4 regions of the Ensifer sp. genome follow, and region 1 is predicted to be linked to each of the others. Evidence: riboswitches for the same ligand, from Rfam matches in the RefSeq annotation. Region 1 holds a riboswitch; each other region holds the start of a gene.
What was found. A riboswitch is a leader RNA that binds a small molecule or an ion and turns the genes downstream of it on or off. The one in region 1 is predicted to bind cobalamin.
Positions count from the first base shown of each region.

Region 2: another riboswitch for cobalamin. It lies ahead of bluB (5,6-dimethylbenzimidazole synthase); the one in region 1 lies ahead of RTP54_RS10620 (DUF1636 domain-containing protein).
Region 3: another riboswitch for cobalamin. It lies ahead of metE (5-methyltetrahydropteroyltriglutamate--homocysteine S-methyltransferase); the one in region 1 lies ahead of RTP54_RS10620 (DUF1636 domain-containing protein).
Region 4: another riboswitch for cobalamin. It lies ahead of RTP54_RS04055 (aromatic ring-hydroxylating dioxygenase subunit alpha); the one in region 1 lies ahead of RTP54_RS10620 (DUF1636 domain-containing protein).

Region 1 covers NZ_DALZXU010000001.1:2,181,360-2,185,963, forward strand. Annotated here, with positions in the region: gene RTP54_RS10605 (iron ABC transporter permease) at 1-257, opposite strand, end outside; gene RTP54_RS10610 (ABC transporter substrate-binding protein) at 389-1,342, opposite strand; gene RTP54_RS10615 (ABC transporter ATP-binding protein) at 1,339-2,145, opposite strand; gene RTP54_RS10620 (DUF1636 domain-containing protein) at 2,168-2,581, opposite strand; cobalamin riboswitch at 2,689-2,905, opposite strand; gene aspT (aspartate-alanine antiporter) at 3,474-4,604, shown strand, end outside.
Region 2 covers NZ_DALZXU010000001.1:1,945,396-1,949,999, reverse strand. Annotated here, with positions in the region: gene RTP54_RS09465 (phytanoyl-CoA dioxygenase family protein) at 1-667, shown strand, start outside; gene RTP54_RS09460 (SDR family oxidoreductase) at 764-1,585, shown strand; cobalamin riboswitch at 1,662-1,871, shown strand; gene bluB (5,6-dimethylbenzimidazole synthase) at 1,916-2,707, shown strand; gene RTP54_RS09450 (DUF2865 domain-containing protein) at 2,616-3,695, opposite strand; gene RTP54_RS09445 (acyl-homoserine-lactone synthase) at 3,881-4,525, opposite strand.
Region 3 covers NZ_DALZXU010000006.1:120,230-124,833, forward strand. Annotated here, with positions in the region: gene metE (5-methyltetrahydropteroyltriglutamate--homocysteine S-methyltransferase) at 1-1,537, opposite strand, end outside; cobalamin riboswitch at 1,634-1,854, opposite strand; gene RTP54_RS22660 (hypothetical protein) at 1,873-2,217, opposite strand; gene RTP54_RS22665 (LysR substrate-binding domain-containing protein) at 2,348-3,235, shown strand; gene RTP54_RS22670 (substrate-binding domain-containing protein) at 3,430-4,458, shown strand; gene RTP54_RS22675 (sugar ABC transporter ATP-binding protein) at 4,524-4,604, shown strand, end outside.
Region 4 covers NZ_DALZXU010000001.1:844,708-849,311, forward strand. Annotated here, with positions in the region: gene RTP54_RS04045 (L-threonylcarbamoyladenylate synthase) at 1-552, opposite strand, end outside; gene RTP54_RS04050 (DUF6656 family protein) at 633-1,232, opposite strand; cobalamin riboswitch at 1,549-1,751, shown strand; gene RTP54_RS04055 (aromatic ring-hydroxylating dioxygenase subunit alpha) at 1,857-3,101, shown strand; gene RTP54_RS04060 (hybrid-cluster NAD(P)-dependent oxidoreductase) at 3,103-4,200, shown strand; gene RTP54_RS04065 (GH25 family lysozyme) at 4,250-4,604, opposite strand, start outside.

The sequences.
Region 1 (4,604 bases):
GACTGCAGCACGGCGCCGGTCAGCGCCAGCCCCGCCCCCACCAGCCCGGCCAGCACGACGCGCGGCAGTCGCACGTCCCACACGATGCTTTCGCGCCCCGCCGACCAGGCGACCTCGACGCTGCCGGGAGACAGTTTCGAGGCGATGATCGACCAGACGGTCGAAACCGGGATGGGCGCCGAGCCGAGCGAGACGGCGGCGGTGATCGTCAGGCACAACAACAGCAGCGCCGCGAGAATGGCGGTCGTGATCTTCACAGTCTGTCCCAGATCCTGGATTGCCGATAGGGGGCGGACGTGAGCCGCATCGCGCACGCCCGCATGTTATCCCCGAGGTCGATATCCCCGGGGTCGATGCCGACCTTGGGGATCCTGCGCCAGCCGGTCGCTTACATCGCCTGCCCGTGAAACGCCTTGGCAAGGCGGGCGATGGCATCGATGTTGCGCGGGCCGGGCGTCGCCTCGACATAGTCGAGCACCACGAAGCGGTCGTTCTTGACGGCATCGATGGCTTTGAAGGCGGGATTGCTTTTCATGAAGGCAATCTTCTGCTCGGCGGTCACCTCGCCGTAGTTGACGATCACCACCACCTCCGGGTTCTTGTCGATCACCGGCTCCCAGGAAATCTCGGTCCAGCTCTTCTCCACGTCGTCCATGACGTTGACGCCGCCGGCCGCCTCGATCATCGCTGTGGGTATGCCGAAACGACCCGACGTGAACGGCTTCTCCTCGCCGGAATCATAGACGAAGACGCGCGTCGGCCGCTCGATCGCACCCACATCCGCAGTGATCTTGTCGAGATCGCGGCGATAGCCGTCGACGAGCGCCTTGGCCTGGTCCTCGACGCCGAAGATCAGGCCGAGATTGAGCAGGTCGACGAACATGTCGTCCATCGTTGGCTTGCCCTTGGCCATGATGTGGATGCAGGATTCGGTCAGCTCGTAGACATTGATCTTGAAAGGCTGAAGCGTGTCCGGCGTGACCTCGCCGCCGACCTTCATGCCGTAGTTCCAGCCGGCGAAGTAGAAGTCGGCATCCGCATTGAGCAGCACTTCCTTGGTCGGGTATTTTTCCGAAAGCTCCGGCAGCGCCTTGACGCCTTCGCGCAGCTTTTCATCCAGTGTCTTCCAGCCGGAGACCCCGGTATAGCCGACCATGCGGTCCTGCAGCTTCAGGGCCAGCATCATTTCGGTGAGGTTGACGTCGTTGGAGACGGCGCGCTTGGGTGCTGCATCGAAGGTCACGTCGCGATTGCAGCTCTTGACGGTGACGGGATAGGCGAGCGCCGGCGTGGCGGCGAGCGTCAGCAGCAAAAGGGCTGAACCGGCAAAAAGTGTCTTCATGAAATCAATTCCTGTCGAGCGAGTGAAAAGGAAAAACGCGCGCCGTTGGTAACGGCGTTGCTGTGCGCGGTGGCGGTGACGCCGAAGGCGGAGGAAAGTGCCTGCGGGTTGAGCACGTCTTCCGGCGCGCCGAAGACCGTCATGCGGCCCTCCGTCAGGATCGCCACGTCGGTGGCGAATTCGGCGGCCAGGTTGATGTCGTGCAGCGTGGTGACGATCGTCAGCTGCAGCGTCTGGAGCAGCTCGAGGATTTCGAGCTGGTGACGGATGTCGAGATGATTGGTCGGTTCGTCGAGGATGATGACGCGCGGCTCCTGGGCGAGCGCCCGGGCAATCAGCACGCGCTGCTTCTCGCCGCCCGAAAGCGTCGAGAATTGCCGCCCGGCAAGCTGGGTCAGATCGAGATGCTCGAGCGCATGCGCCACCGTCTCGCGGTCACGGGCAGTCCAGCCGCTCATGCCCTCGCGCCTGGGGATGCGGCCCATCATCACCACGTCACGCACGCTGAAGGGAAAATCGCTCGGCATTTCCTGCAGCACGACGGCGATGATCCTGGCCGCCTCGCGCGCCGTCATCGACCAGACGTCGACGCCATCGACCTCGACCACGCCGGCCGTCGGCCGGGCCGAGCGATAGAGGCAGCGCAACAGCGAGGTCTTGCCGGCACCGTTCGGGCCGAGAATGGCAAGCCGGCTGCCGGGCGCAATGGCAAAATCCACCTCGCGGACGAGCTTCAGGTCCGGGCGTGGGCCCCAGTCAAGGCAGCGAACCCGAAGGCCGGCCCCTCTTGCGGTGCAACTCATCGGCTCGTCCCCCCGTGCGCACTCATTGGAAGTGCCCGCCGCTGTCTTCTGAGACGAGCAGCGCTGCCGGAATGCGCGCCAGCGTCTTGCCGGAAAGCCCGCGCGGCCGCTCGGCCGCCCGCGTCATGCCGTCATCGCGCCCGGCATAGGTCGTCGCAAAGGAGACGAGATCGTCGATATCCTCATCGGGCGAGATGTCGCCGAAGAGATAGGTCGCCTTTCCGGTGGCCTGGAAGGCGACGGTGCACGGCCTGGTGCAGCCCGCCATGCAGACTGTGCCGGCAATGGAAAAATCCCGGTCAAGCGGCGCGCCGAGGGCCGCGATGCTGCGGTTCAGCCGCTGGATGAGATCCGCGCCCGGCCGGCAGGGGCCGCCGGTGAAGCGGCAATCGGTGCAGACCGTTATCTTGTGCTGTCGGGATGCCGGTGTCGCCATGCTTGCTCTCCGCCGGAGCGAGCCGGAGAGAATGTGGCATAGCGATGTGATGACGGATGGCCGTCGCGCAAAAACCAGTTCTTGTCCATCGGAACACCCCGTCCGTTGTGGTTGATCGGTTCGATGGCAGGTCTCCTGGCTCGCGGGTCTCTGCGCATCCACGTCTTCCCGGCTTAACGCCAGTGACAGGGTGTGAATGCGCTTTCCGCTCACAGTTGCGGGGGCAGCCACGGTTTCGGCCCCTATTGGGTCGTCCGCTCCGTGTTCCCTTTTCAGCCGCTTGCGCATTGTCGCGCTCGCAGCACCATCACGCCCTTCGTCGCACACTTCGACGGAGGTGACAACCGGCGGGACGGATCGGCTCGGGCCTATCAACATGCGGCATATTTTCATGCAGATTGGTTATGTAATATCATTACGATGCGCAAGCCTAAAATGCCTTTGTCGGGATAATGTCGACGCTCGGTCGGGCCGCCATGCCAAGCCGGCACGCCTCACCCTGACGACGAAAGGCTCGGGCTTCCCTAACGTGAACCGACGAAGGTTACGTCCAGGCGATCGGCGGGATGAACGACAAGAGCAGCCGACGCTCAGCGCGGCGCCGCATCACGTCGTGGCCCGACGAAGAGATAACGACGGCGGGACTTGCCGACCGTTCTGGCTGTGCGCCGCCCGCCTCCCCGGTAACGTCGTCCGTTACTGTTACGTACTTGAAGACAGCCACAATCAGTGATGTGCTTCCAGGTGAAAAGACCGTGCATCAGCAGACGCGCAACGACGTGGGCCGAGCTTGCCCGAGATCGCGCGGCAGCGAAACGAATGCGCCTGCGACGTAGCATCCAGCCTGTCCGCGTACCTCCCGAATACGACGAGTTTCTTGAAGGGGATGACGGTGAATCCGATAGACTTTTTTGTTGATACCCTGCGTACCTATCCGCCGGTCGCCGTTTTTCTGGCGCTCGGCATCGGCTTTCTGATCGGTCCGATCAAGATCGCCGGGTTCAATCTCGGAAATGTCACGGCCACGCTTCTGGCCGGCGTCGTCATCGGACAGCTGGGGATCCAGGTTTCGGGCGACCTGAAGTCGACCCTGTTCCTCCTCTTCCTGTTTGCCGTCGGCTACGGCGTCGGCCCGCAATTCGTTCGCGGCCTGAGCACGGATGGGCCGAAACAGATCCTCTTTGCGCTTTCGGTCCTCGTGCTGTGCCTGATCGTGCCCTATCTGTGCGCGCTCGTTGCCGGCCTGCCGCTTGGCTACGGCGCCGGCATGTATGCGGGTTCGCAGACGATTTCGGCGGCGATCGGCGTTGCCAGCGACCAGATCAACGCGATGGGGCTGACGCCCGAACAGGCCAAGACCTATACCGACCAGATCCCGATCGCCTATGCGGTCACCTACATCTGGGGCACGATCGGCTCGGCCATCATCCTGGCCCAGCTCGGGCCCAAGATGCTCGGCATCGACCTGCCGGCCGCCTGCCGGGAGTATGAGGCAAAGCTCGGTGGCGGCACCGTGGCGAGCGAACCGGGGATCACCCACGCCTATCACGATTTCGGCCTGAGGGCCTATCGCGTCGACGAGGCGAGCGGGCTCACGGGAACGCCGGTCAGGAACCTGCTGCCCGGCATCCGCGTCTTCGTCGAGCGCGTGCGTCGCGGCGGCCAGATCATCGAGGCGGACGGCAACACCGTGCTGCAGCCGGGCGACGTCGTCGCCTTCTCGGGCCGGCGCGCCCTGCTCGTCGAACACCTCGATTCCAAGCTCCTCGAGGTCGAGGACAAGGAACTGCTCAACGCCGAGGCCGAGGTGCTCGACGTCTACGTGACGAGCAAGGCGCTTGCCGGCAAGACGCTTGCCGAAGTCAGCACCATGGACTGGGCGCGCGGCGTCTACGCCCGCAAGATCGTTCGCTCGCTGGTCGAGATCCCGGTGCTGCCGGGAACGACCGTCGAACGGGGCGACATCGTCACCATCGGCGGCGCCAAGGCCCATGTCGAAGCGGCGATCAAGGCGCTGGGCTTT
Region 2 (4,604 bases), 240 kb from region 1:
CAATCCGGGTGGTGCCTCGCAATCGGCCCATCGCGACTACCATCTCGGTTTCCAGACCTCCGACGTCATTGAGCAGTATCCCGCGCATGTGCACCGGCTGTCGCCGGTCCTGACGCTGCAGGGGGCCGTTGCCCATTGCGACATGCCGCTTGAAAGCGGTCCGACGCTGTTTCTGCCTTACAGCCAGAACTATCTGCCCGGCTATCTCGCCTTGAAGCGTCCCGAGTTCAGCGCCTATTTCGACGAGCACCACGTGCAATTGCCTTTGGAGAAGGGCGACGTGGTGTTCTTCAATCCGGCGCTTTACCATGCCGCCGGCAGCAACCGCTCGGCCGATATCAAGCGCGTGGCCAACCTGCTTCAGGTCTCCTCGGCCTTCGGGCGGGCCATGGAAACCGTCGATCGCACCAGGATGAGTGCCACGCTCTACCCTGCGCTCAAGGCTTTTTCTGGCTCGGGCACGCTTTCGCCGGAAGAGGCAGCCAATGCGATTGCGTCCTGCGCCGAGGGCTACTCCTTCCCGACCAATCTCGACCGGGACCCGCCGCTTGGCGGCCTTGCGCCGAAGACCCAGGCGCAACTGATGCATGAGGCACTGGCGGGCGGATGGAGCGATCAGGAGTTCCGCAAGGCGCTTGACGAGCAGACACGGCGCAAGCTGAGCTGACCTGAGGAAGACCTATCGAGATTGCCGGTCCCCACCGTCCTGCGGCGGGGGCCGTTTGCCTGTTTCCAAGTCATCTTCACTCCCGGGAGGAATTTCATGACCGAACACCACGGCCGTCTCGACGGCAAGATCGCCATCGTCACCGGCGGCACACAGGGGCTGGGGGCGAGGATCGCCAGCCTGTTTGCCGAGCGCGGCGCCAAAGCCGTCGTCATCTGCGGCCGCAATGCCGCCAAGGGCGAGGCAAAGGCGGAAGAGATCCGAAAGGCAAGCGGCGCTGAAGTGCTCTACGTCGAGGCCGACCTCGAAAAGGTCGAGGATGCGCGCAAGGTCGTCAACGCTTGCGACGCCGCCTTCGGGCGTGTCGACGCGCTGGTCAATGCCGCAGCGATCACCGACCGCGGCACCATCCTCGACACCAGCCCCGAACTGTTCGACCGGATGTTCGCGATCAATGTGCGCGCGCCGTTCTTTCTGATGCAGGAGGCCATCAAGGTCATGCGCCGGGAAGGCACAGAGGGCACGATCGTCAATATCGGCTCGATGTCGGCAATGGCGGGACAGCCCTTCATCGCAGCCTACTGCTCGTCCAAGGGGGCGCTGGAGACGCTGACCAAGAACACAGCCTATGCACTGTTGCGCAACCGCATTCGCGTCAACGGTCTCAACATCGGCTGGATGGCATCGGAGGGCGAAGATCGCATCCAGCGTGAATTTCATGGCGCCGCCGCCGACTGGCTGGAAAAGGCAGCGGCCGGACAGCCCTTCGGCCGGCTGGTCGATCCGGCGGAAGTGGCCCGTGCCTGTGCCTATCTTTCGTCCAGCGAATCCGGACTGATGACCGGTTCGGTCATCTGCTTCGACCAGTCGGTCTGGGGCGCGTATGACGGCTCGCCGCATCCGGTCGCACCGCTCTGAAGCTCTGGCCGTCGATTGGGGCTGTGGAGTGACAAGCAAGCGGCTTCACGCTTGCTTGTCATGCACCATCGGCTGTGTCCTTATGAGGTCGTCAGGTGCCCGCGATGCGGGAGAATCGGGAATCCGGTGTCACTCCGGAACGTGCCCAACGCTGTGACGGGGACGGCCTCCTCAAGAAGTCTTGATAATTCTCAAGATTTTGCCACTGGATCTTCATCCGATCTGGGAAGGTGAGGCGGCCGGCTGATCCGAAGTCAGAAGACCGGCCTGGCAAGATAGACCGAATTCCGCGCGGACGGCGGAAGGTTGTGCATTGTTGGGGATCAAACGATGCTGACTGACGCCAATGGCAGCCTTGTGGCTGCCGAAGCCTTTTCATCCTGCGAGCGCGAGGCGGTCTATAGGGCGATCGAAACACGCCGGGATGTGCGGGATCAGTTTCTGCCCGCGCCATTGCCGGACGATCTGGTGATGCGGCTGTTGAACGCGGCACACCGCGCTCCTTCGGTCGGATTCATGCAGCCGTGGAATTTCGTCCTCGTCCGGCAGGCGGAAACCCGCGAGCGGGTCTGGCAGGCCTTTTCCCGTGCCAATGACGAAGCGGCCCTGATGTTCGACGGCGACCGCCAGGCGATGTATCGCGCGTTGAAGCTGGAAGGGATCCGCAAGGCGCCCTTGAGCCTATGCATAACCTGCGACCGCACCCGCGGTGGATCGGTCGTTCTCGGGCGCACGCACAATCCGGACATGGATGTCTATTCGACCGTCTGCGCCGTTCAGAACCTCTGGCTCGCGGCCAGAGCCGAAGGCGTCGGCGTCGGCTGGGTCAGCATCTTCCATGAAGCCGAGATCAAGGCGATCCTCGGCATCCCCGATCATGTCGTGATCGTCGCCTGGCTTTGCCTTGGTTATGTCGACCAGCTCTATCAGGAACCGGAACTGGCGGCGAAGGGCTGGCGACAGCGCCTGCCATTGGACGAGCTGGTGTTCGAGGAAGGTTGGGGAAACCGACGGCCCTCAGAGGCAGCGATCAGTTGTTCTGAACCGGCTGATAGCCGGGGCCCTTCGGGTGGCGAAGATCGATCGACGTCTCCTCCTGGGGAAGGAATGTCGGGCCGATGACCCGCACCTTGCTCTTGGCGGGATCGTAGGGGCGCTCCTCGGCGGGGGCTGCGGCCTTGTTGACGGGCGCCGCCGATCCCTTCGTGCCTTCGATGACGATGATCGAGGACTGGTTGTCACTGGCGCTGCCGCCCGTTGCCTTCGGCGTGGTCGCTGCCGTCTTCGGGATCTGGCAGCCGCAGATTCCAGGTTTGCCGACGTCTCGCGTCCGGTATGCGAATGCGTTCGGCAGCTCCCGGTAGGGGCGCCCGGTCGAGGCGGACACCATCTGGTCGCTCTCTTCAGTGGCGAGCTCGTGGAAGAACAGTTCCGTTTCAGCGCCCGGGCAGCGGGCACGGCAGGCCTGTTCGTCGCGGGCAAAATCCGCAGGGCTTGCCTCTGACGAGATCGGGAAGAAGGCGCCGTCGCATGTGCGCACGCACATGGTGCGAAGCGTGCCGGAATAGATGCCGCTTTCCGGCCGGTAGGTTCCTTCACCGCCATCGCGCAGCAATGGGCCATAGCTTTCGTCCGGCGGCAGGTCCCGCAGGATATTGCGGTGGGTTTCGGGCGCGTCGGGATCGGTGCTGGCGAACTCCTCGCGGTCGCCGTAGCAGCCGTTGATTTCGAGCGCAGCCAGGATGCGCCGGCGCGTGTCGCCGCCATCGCCCGCGATCAGCTGCTGACGTTCGGACTTGAGGATGTCGAGATTGTCTTCCATCTCGGCGATCAGGCTGTTGATGTCGGAGCAGATGTCGGGATCGCCGCCATTGAAGACGACGACACTGCCGGAGCCGCAGCCTGCGCGCCGGCGGTCGTTGCGTGCGCGGCGCAGCTCGATGTTCTGTCGCGAAATCGCGCTGGCATAGTCGCGCGTATCGGCCGTGGTGGTCATGGCCGCCGGCAGTTCGGCGAGCCGGGTGTTCAGGCGGTCGCATACGCTGGAGGCCAGCGCCTGATCGGCAAGAACCAAAAGCAACGGCAGGGTCGCCGCGGCAAGGGCTTTCATGTTCCGGAACAAGGGCGAACGTCTCTTCCTTCAACCGCACGAGCGCCACCCTTATCGTCTGGGATCGGTCGCTGTCGGCTCTTCCTGTTTGCGCCCTATCATAAGGCTTGTCACCGCGTGTGCAATGACAAGCCTCGTATTGCGTTAACAGCTCCAGGCGAAGGAGCGATCGGCCGGATCCGCGATCAGGCGGCGCGGGCTGTTTCCAGCGACATCGGCCGTTCGAGAACCGTGCCTTCGATTGCGGCCACGGCCTTCATCGCGCTCAAAAGCGACGGCGTCACCTCCCAGGCGACCGCCACGGCAAAGACCGAACCGATGCGGTGCGGTTCGCCGATGCGCTCTCCAGGGCAACCCATGCGGCGGAACATCCGCTCGAGGAACACGTCGGTGACCGTAACGATGTGGCTGATGCCGGAGGCAAGCCCGAGCTCGCCGACGCCGCACATCAGTTCGGCAGCGGCGACCGTCACCTGGTTGGAGGCGCGGTCCTGCGAGATCTCCGGATCGATGCAGAAACGGCTCGATTCCCAGACAGAGGCGCTGCGGATCTCGGGATTGTCGCCAAGCAGGATCGGGAAGGTATCGTCGAGCATGTTGGGACCGAGCGTCGGCAGCAGCCGCAGCGAGCCGCGCAGCTTGCCCGTTTCCGGCGAATAGGACAGCACGTAAAGCGGGTTCGACGTGTCGTAGTTGTCGATTTCCCAATCCCCTTCGGTCTGGACGTCCCATTTCAGGAAGTCATGAAAGACGCGCTTGCGCAGCTTGAACATCTCGTCGATGGCCTGTGGGTGCTGTCCGCGCGTCCTGCCGTTGAGGATCCTGATCATCTTTTTCTCCATCCTTGTTCTTAAGGGATGGCGTGATGCTGTCAGGCCGGCGGCAGGGGCGAAACTGTCGCAAGCGACA
Region 3 (4,604 bases), on a different contig from region 1:
ATTGCACCATGTCGTTGCGCTCGAACTCGCCATGCACCAGCACCTCGATGCCGATGTCCTCCTGCCAGCGCACGGCCTTCTCCGTCTCCTGGCGCAGATATGCAAGATAGTCGACATAGCTGAGCTCGCCCTTGGCATGCAGCGATCGCGCCTGGCGCACCTGCGGTGTCTGCGGGAAGGAGCCGATCGTCGTCGTCGGGAAAAGCGGCAGCGCCAACCTCTCTTCCTGCAGCCGCCGGCGCGTTGCAAAGCCCGACTGGCGGCGGCTTTCGGCAGCCGTCAGGCCTTTCAGGCGTCCGGCGACCAGCGGGTCATGGACCTTGAGCGAGGTCAGACGCGCCGCTGCCGCCACGATCGATTTCTCGAATACCTGTTCCGGATTGGCGAGGCCGGGCTCGAAGGCGCGGGCAAGCAGATTGAGCTCGTCCAGTTTCTGCAGGGCGAAGGCAAGCCATGAGGCGAGCTCCGGGTCGAGCGCTTTTTCGAGGTCGAGATCAACAGGCACGTACAGCAGCGAGCAGGACGGCGCAAGCTCGATGCGCTCGCGGCCGTGCGCCTCGATCAGCGGCTGCAGGCGGCGGAACAGGCCGGCGAGGTCTGTTCGCCACACATTGCGGCCATCGATGACGCCAAGCGACAGCACCAGATGCGCCGGTGCCGTCTGGATGAGGGCTTCCAGCTGCTGCGGTGCACGGACCAGATCGAGGTGCAGGCCCGCGATCGGCAGCGAAAGCGCCGTCGGCAGGTTGTCGCCAATCGCGCCGAAATAGGTCGCAAGCATGATCTTCAGCTGAGGGATTTCCGAGGCGAATGTCTGGTAGGTGAGCGCCAGCGCCTGGCGCTCCCGCTCGTTGAGATCGAGCACCAGGCAGGGCTCGTCGATCTGCAGCCATTCGACGCCCGCGTCTGCAAGCTCGCTCAGAAGCTTCACATAGACGGGCAGCAGCCGCTCGATCAGATCGATCGGTTCGAACCCGCCGGCAAGCGCCTTGCCGAGCTTCAGGAAGGTGACGGGGCCAAGCAGGACAGGCCGGGTGACATGCCCGAGCGCCTTGGCTTCCATGAAGGCCTCAAGCGGTGCGTTGCGCGTCAGCTCGAAGCGCTGGTCTTTGGTAAACTCGGGGACCATGTAGTGGTAATTGGTGTCGAACCACTTGGTCATCTCCTGCGCCGGGTTGCCGCTGTCATCGACTCCATGGCTGCAACCGGAAGCGCACGTGGCAGCCGTCGAACCGCGCGCCATGGCAAAGTAAGTGTCGAGATCGACCGGGCCGCCCTTCCAGCCATAGGCCGCAGGCACCGCGCCGACGAGCACGGATGTGTCAAGAACCTGATCGTAGAGCGAGAAGTCGTTCGATGGAATGATCCGGATTCCCCGCGCCTTCTGCGCGGCCCAGTTTTCCGCCCGCAGCGTCGCTGCGACGTTCAGCAGGTCGTTCCGGTCGATCTTGCCGGCCCAGTAGCGCTCCAGCGCGAATTTCAGTTCGCGGTGGCGGCCGATACGTGGAAAGCCGAGATTGGCTGTCTTGATGGTCATTTCCTTACCCCGAGGTTGTGGGCAAGGCTTTGAACGCGACGCATCCACGACCGAGGCAGGCTCGCTCGTCAAGGCGGCACATCGGACACCCCGCCCGTGGACGTTATCGATCGCGGCAGGTCTCCTGGCTTGCGGGTCAACACGAACCGTCCCGTCTTCCCGAGGCGTCTCCCTCAGTGACATCATTGGACGGCCGCTCGCCGCTTACAGTTGCGGGGGCAGCTCCGGCATGAGCACCTCACGGTGCCGCACCGAATTCCCTCTTAGCTCCGGCCCGTCGCAAGACGAGCCGCAGAACCACGATTGCACGACAATGCCCTTCCAAGTCGGCAAGGTCAACCGCATAAAGAAATGTTTATGTCTTTATTTTCCTCCGTCCGCGGTCGGGCGGCACTCGTTGCCTCGGGTCGCAGCGCGGCATCGACGTTCACGACCTGTGTGGAAGCGGAGGCGCTATCGGGCGCAGGCGCCAGAGGCGCTTGGAAGGGCTTGGCATCCACCACGTGCTGCCAAGGCGCGGCGATGTCGCCCGCCCGGGCACGGATGCTGTCATTGTCGCGCGTCAGGCCGATGTCCCTCAGCTGGAATTCGTTGAATGTATCGACCGACGTCGTGACGTCCGCGGCTCTTCTCGCGAAAGTCCAGACATGACGGATGATCGATCGCAGTGCGCTCGGCATTGCTAACCCCTTCAATTCTGCGGTGATGTGTTCGCGACAAAATTGAGGATTTTCGTGGATTCGCGCAAAGCGGTTTCTCGCATGCTGCCATAAAGAATGCTTATCTCAACGCATGAGCAAATTGCCCCCCATGAGCGCGGTGCGTGCCTTCGAGGCCGCCGCCCGACACCTGAGTTTCACCCGCGCGGCGCAGGAACTTGGCATGACCCAGGCCGCCGTCAGCTATCAGATCCGGTTGCTCGAGGAGCGCACCGGCACAGCCCTCTTCGTCCGTATGCCGCGGGAAGTGCGGCTCACGGCCGCCGGCCGGCAACTCGCGCCGAAAGTGACGGAAGCCATAGACCTCCTGGGCAACGCCTTTTCGGAGATCGCCGACAAGACCGAGCATCACCTGCACATCTCCGTCCTTCCGACGGTGGTCTCGAGCTGGCTCGGATCGAGGCTCGCCTCGTTCCAGGCGGCCCATCCGAACATCAGCATCCGGGTGCACATGTCGACCGAGCTCATCGACTTCAAGCGTGATGCCATCGACCTGGTGGTGCGCAGCGGCAACGGCGACTGGCCGGGCCATGACGTCTTTCCGCTTTTCCCGATCGAGTACCTGCCGGTCTGCACGCCGACATTCCTGGAGAAGCATCAGCTCAAGCACCCCGCAGACGTTCTCAATGTCAGGCGATTCGGCAATGCCAGCTGGTGGCGTCGCTGGATGGTCGAGACCGGCGTGGAACCGCCGGCCAGCAACGGCACGGAGCTGATCTTCGACGTCCAGGCGATGGATGTCGCCACCACATTGCTCGACCACGGCATCGCCATGGCGGTCTCCACCTTCCTGATCGAGGAGCTTCGCAGCGGAAAGTTGATCCGGCCGTTCAACCATGTGGTCCGGGACGGCCGCGCCTATTGGCTGGTCTATCCGCAAAGCCACCGGCGGCAGAAGAAGATCCAGGCGTTTCGGGAGTGGATCATTGCAGAGGCCAAGGCATCGAACCTGATGCTGGCGCAGGCGATGGGGGAATAAGGGCCATATCGGTCTGAAATACAGGCAGGCATGAATTATTATTCATGCCATGAATTATATTGACAGATGCCTTGGCCATGGTTTTAATCGTGACAGTCGGAAGTCGAGGAGGAGTTCCGGCAAACTCACACATCAGCGGTCATTTCTGACGGCAGTTTTGGTTTTGGGAGGGGCTTCGGCCTCGAGGAGGACGCGTGCGCACTTTTTTGAGCACGACCGCGCTGGCGGTCATTGCAACGACGTTTCTGGCTGGCCCCGCCAGCGCGGAGACGGCCAATCCGTTTCGCTGCGAACCCGGCGAAAAATACGTGATGAACGTCATGGTATCGGGTGTCGAATACTGGTTCCCGGTCTATGAAATGTTCAAGCAGGCCGGCCAGCAGTTCGGCTGCGAGACCGAATACACCGGCACGCCGGAATATGACGTCAACAAGCAGATCGCCACCTTCGACCAGGCGCTGGCGCAGAACCCGGCAGGCATCCTCGTTCACCCGATGAACTCGGATCCCTTCATCGAGCCGATCAATCGCGCCATCGACCAGGGCACGGCAGTCGTCACCTTTGCGGCCGACTCGCCGCTCTCCAAGCGCATCTCGTTCATCACGTCGGATAACACACGCGAAGGCGTCTATGCCGCCGATGCGATCGCCGAGAAGATGGGTGGCAAGGGCGAATACGCCGTTCTGGAAAACCCCGGCCAGGACAACCACGACAAGCGCATCACGGCCTTCGTCGGCCGCATGGCTGAAAAATGGCCCGACATGAAGCTCGTCGGCCGTGCCGCCTCCAACCAGGATCCGAACAAGGCCTACCAGGGCCTGATGAGCCTGATCCAGGCAAACCCGAACCTCGGCGCGGTCTTCATGCCTGAAGCCAACTCGGCGATCGGTGCAGCCCAGGCCAGCAAGGAAAGCGGCGGCAAGGTTCTCGTCATGTGCGCCGACGTCAACGCCAACATTCTCGACATGATCAAGGCCGGCGAAGTGTTCGGCTCGATCAACCCGAACCAGGGCATGCAGGGTTACATGGGCTTCATGCTGCTGTGGCTTGCCAAGCATCCCGAACTTATCGATCCGATGAACGACGCCAAGCGTTCCGGCTTCAATCCGATGAGCATTCCCTTCGTCGATAACGGTCTGTCGATCGTCACCGCCGCCAATGCGGACGACTTCTACTGGGACAAGTACCTGAAGCGCCGCGGCACCAAGGGTATTGACGAGTAAGGGTCTTTGACATGGCTATCCGGATGTCCGGATAGCCCGTCGAACGCATGAGAGTGGAGAAGGCGATGATATCGCAGCCGGTCCTTCAGGTCCGCAACGTCACCAAGCACTTCGGAGCTGTGAAGGCGTTGACCAATGTGGATTTC
Region 4 (4,604 bases), 1.3 Mb from region 1:
CTTGATGATCGTCGACTCGAGCCCGATCTGCGCCGCGCCAGCGTCGAGAATGAGCTTCAGTCTGGGGCCGAGATCGGCCTCCACATGGGCAGCGCTCGTCGGGCTGATCTTGCCCGATGTATTGGCGCTCGGGGCGGCGAGCGGGCGGCCGAAGCGCTCGATCACCCGGCGCGAAAAGCCGTCGGGCATGCGGATGCCCAGCGTGTCGAGGCCGGCCGAGGCAAGCGCATGGACCGAGCTTGCGGCGCGCTGCGGCAGGATCAACGTTAGTGGGCCGGGCCAGAATGCCTCTGCCAGTTGTCGGGACAGGGGATCGAACGTCACATGCGCTTCGGCCATCGCCATGTCGGACACATGCGATATCAGCGGGTTGAAGCGCGGACGCCCCTTCATTTCGTAGATGCGGCCGATGGCATCGGGATTGGTGGCGTCGGCCGCAAGGCCATAGACCGTCTCGGTGGGGATGGCGACGGGCTCGCCTTCGGCAAGAACCGCGCAGGCGCGCTCGATCGCCCGTTCCGGCTCGGTCCGTGTATCGATGATTTCGGCCATATCGCTTCCCTTTCCGTGGCTTCCTTAAAGGAGCGCCGGCGAAAACAGAATGATTTTCTTTATGGAGGCGTCGCCGCCGCTCAGAGGCTGCGGATGATGCGCCGCAGCGCCTCGTCGCGCGCACCGAGCATCAGCACGTTCTTGAGCGCCACCTTTGGATCATCGGTGCGAAAGATGAGGCCGTTGTCGCTGACGCTGCGGTTGATCGTCATCTGTCCTTCCTGCGCGTCGGGTTCGATTGCGACGGCGAAGTACATCCGCGAATAGCCGGTCTGGATGCGTTCGAAGAAGTGTTTTTCGTCGCCGAGGTCGCAGAAGAAATTGGCGAAGTAGAAAGACCAGGTGACGTCCTTGGATTGGGCGAGATGTGTCCTCGCCGCCGTCACGTGGCAGTAGCCCAGATGCGGCCGCCCGGCGAGCGTGCGGTGGAAGATCATCTTGGGAAACTGGATCGAGGTATGGAAGCCGTTCATCCGCTTGTGCGTCGTTTCGCCGGCGGTCGTCAGCTTGTGGCCGGTGCGATTGGCAACTTCGTCATAGCTCAGATAACGCCGCTCGCGTTGCGACCACTGTCGCCGTTCGATACGGCCGGTGCGCAGGAATTCGGTGTGGACCGCCGTCTTCGCGGCGATCGTGGGCAGCTTCTCGGCTGCGGCGTCGTAATATTTGAGCTTTGCCATGAACTTCAATGCGCTGTTTGCCGGTTCTGCCGGTTTCTCCGTCAGGCGACGCTAATGCATTATGGTTAAGAGACTATTTCGACCGCGGCCGGGAAACTGGTACCACGGTGGGGGACGGCATGTCGCAAACCGGCGAAGACACCGCCCTTTCGCGCCGGTATCGCCGGAAAAAGCGACAGATGCCCAAAATTTCGTCTAACCGATTGTTTGCAAGGGGAAATAGTCGATGCCGAGGCGTTTATGGCACAGCATGCACTGTGTCGTCTTTCAGGAATCCGATGTCGTTAACCGGCAGCTGCGACGGTGGCTTCCGCGATTAGATATGCCTACTCAAGGTGCCGCCTTTTAGGGAAGGCGGAGAATTGGGAAGCCGGTCAAAACCCGGCGCTGCCCCCGCAACGGTGGTGGAGCGAAAGCCACGGCAGAAAGCCACTGGACGGGTCCGTCCGGGAAGGCGCCGGGCTGGTCCTTGCGGATAGCTCCTGAGCCCGGAAACCAGCCTTGACACGAACAGACCGTAACGGGTTGCGGCGGGCAGCCGGATCGGAGCCGTCATCGCACAGGCAATGCGCCTGCGCGGGTTCCAGTCCTGCCTCCGCGAAACAAGGCGAACGAGGACAGGACATGGACATCAAGGGCGATATGCTCCGCAAGCTGAAGGGTCGACGCGACGGCTACAGCCTCGACCGGGCCTTCTACATCGACCCCGACTATTACAGGCAGGATCTCGAAAACATCTGGTACAAGGACTGGCTGTTCATCGGCCACGACTGCGAGATCCCGCGCGCCGGCAACTATTTCACCGTCCAGGTCGGCGACTACCCCGTCGTCATCGTGCGCGACCGGCAGGGCACGATCCGCGCCCTGCACAATTCCTGCCGGCATCGCGGCTCGCGGGTCTGCTCGCAACACAAGGGGGCTTCGGCCAAGCTCGTCTGTCCCTACCATCAGTGGACCTACGAACTCGACGGTACGCTGCTCTTTGCCCGTCAGATGGGCGAGGATTTCGACAAGGCCGCGCATAGCCTGAAGCCGATCCATTGCGAAACCGTCGGCGGCTACATCTTCATCAACCTGTCCGAAAAGCCGATGGATTTCGGCCCGTTCCGCGACATGGTTGCGCCCTATCTGGCGCCGCATCGTCTCGGCGAGACAAAGGTCGCCTTCGAAAGCACGATCATCGAGAAGGGCAACTGGAAGCTCGTCTGGGAAAACAACCGCGAATGCTACCATTGCGCCGCCAACCATCCCGAGCTTTGCCGCACCTATCCCGAGGCCCCGTCGGCAACGGGCGTGCAGGGCGCCAAGGATGATCCTGTCATCGCCGCCCACTGGGCCAAATGCGAGGCGACGGGGCTGCCAAGCGAGTTCCGCATGTCCGAGAGCGGCCAGTTCCGCTCGGCGCGCATGCCGTTGATCGACGACGCCGAGAGCTACACCATGTCCGGCGCGCGCGCCGTACGTCGGCAACTGTCGGCTGATGTCAGCCAGAAGCATATCGGCACGCTGCTCCTGTTCCACTACCCGTCGACATGGAACCACGTGCTCGCCGACCATGCCATCACCTTCCGCGTCCTGCCGCTCGGGCCTGAATTGACGCAGGTGACGACCAAGTGGCTCGTCAACAAGGACGCGGTCGAAGGCGTCGACTACGATCTGGAAGAATTGACCCACGTCTGGACCGAGACCAACGACCAGGATCGCCAGATCGTCGAGGAAAACGCCTTCGGCATTCGCTCGCCGGCCTATCAGCCGGGGCCCTATTCGCCCGATCATGAAGGCGGCGTGATGCAGTTCGTCGAGTGGTACTGCAACTTCATGGAACAGCGCCTGCAGGGCGACGCCATGCCGCTCTTCAGGGTCGCCTGACATGCAGATGGCATCCTCCTTCCATCACTTCGACGAGCTGCACGTCTGGATCGACCGGCAGAACATGCTCGAATGCACATCGGCGGTCGTCGAGACCGCCGATGTGATGACCTTTACGTTCCGCGCCGAGAAGCCTTCATGGTTTCGTTATCTGCCCGGGCAGTTCGTCACGCTCGAACTGCCGGTGGCGGACGACGAACCGGTGATGCGCACCTACACGCTGTCGTCAACGCCCTCGCGGCCGCTGTCGATCGCCGTCACCGTCAAGGCACAGGCCGACAGCATCGGCACGCGCTGGATGTTCGATCACCTGAAACCCGGCATGCGGCTGAAGGCTTTCGGACCGCTCGGCGACTTCAGCTTCGTGCGCCATCCCGGCGAGAAGTATCTGTTCATCTCTGCGGGCTCCGGCGTCACGCCGATGATGTCGATGACGCGCTGGATGGCCGACTGCATTCCCGAGACCGACGTCACCTTCATCTCCTGCGCCCGCCGGCCGGACGACCTTCTGTTCCGCTCGGAACTGGAAGTGCTGGCCCGCCAGATGTCCGGGCTGAACCTTGGCTTCGTGGTCGAGGGGCACGAGGCCCGGCATGGATGGCATGGGCTGCGTGGCCGCATCGACGGCGCCAAGCTGCCGCTGCTTGCGCCCGACTTCATGGAGCGCACGGTGTTCTGCTGCGGTCCGGAGCCGTTCATGCGTGGCGTGCGCGAGCTGTTGAAGGCGGCTGGCTTCGACATGAGCCGCTACCATGAGGAAAGCTTCCAGCCGGCGGCAGCGCCGGCCGCCGAGGAGATCGCGGTCAGGGCAGGAGCGGCATCAGACGGCGAGGCCCAAGGCGCCAAGGTGGTGTTCACCATGAGCGGCAAGGAGATCGAGGCCAAGCCCGGCCAGACGATCCTGCAGGCGGCGCGCGCCAATGGTGTGCGGATCGGGGCTGCCTGTGAAGGCGGCATCTGCGGCACGTGCCGGGTGATGAAGGTCGCGGGAGAGGTCGAGATGAACCACAATGGCGGCATTCTCGACGACGAAATCGATGAGGGTTACATCCTCGCCTGCTGCTCGCGGCCGCTCGGGGACGTCCAGATCGAAGCCTGACCGTGGGCGAACATGAATGAGAGCAGCGGCGCTGCTGTTGCGGGACCCGTCAGCGGCCGGCCGCCGCCAGTCGCACCGCCCGCTCGTGCCGACCGAAATCGATCGATCCCGTCGCCATCATGTCGACGCCTTCGCCGGCAGCGCTTGCGGCGTCGGCGCGGCTGATGAGCAAGGGCGCCTCGATCGTCGCCGTTGCCCGGGCCACACTCGACGCGCCGACCCCTTCATCGGCCTTTGCGATCAGGATCAGGGGCATCGGTTTTTCCGGTAGCAACGTGCCCCCGGCCCAGACCGATCTGAGGGCGGCGCTCGTCATTGCGGCGACGTTGACGTCGATGTCGTCGAGCGTGCCGGGAACGCGGTAGGGGCAACGGCGCTTGCCGCAATTGATCCCCGAGGAGAAT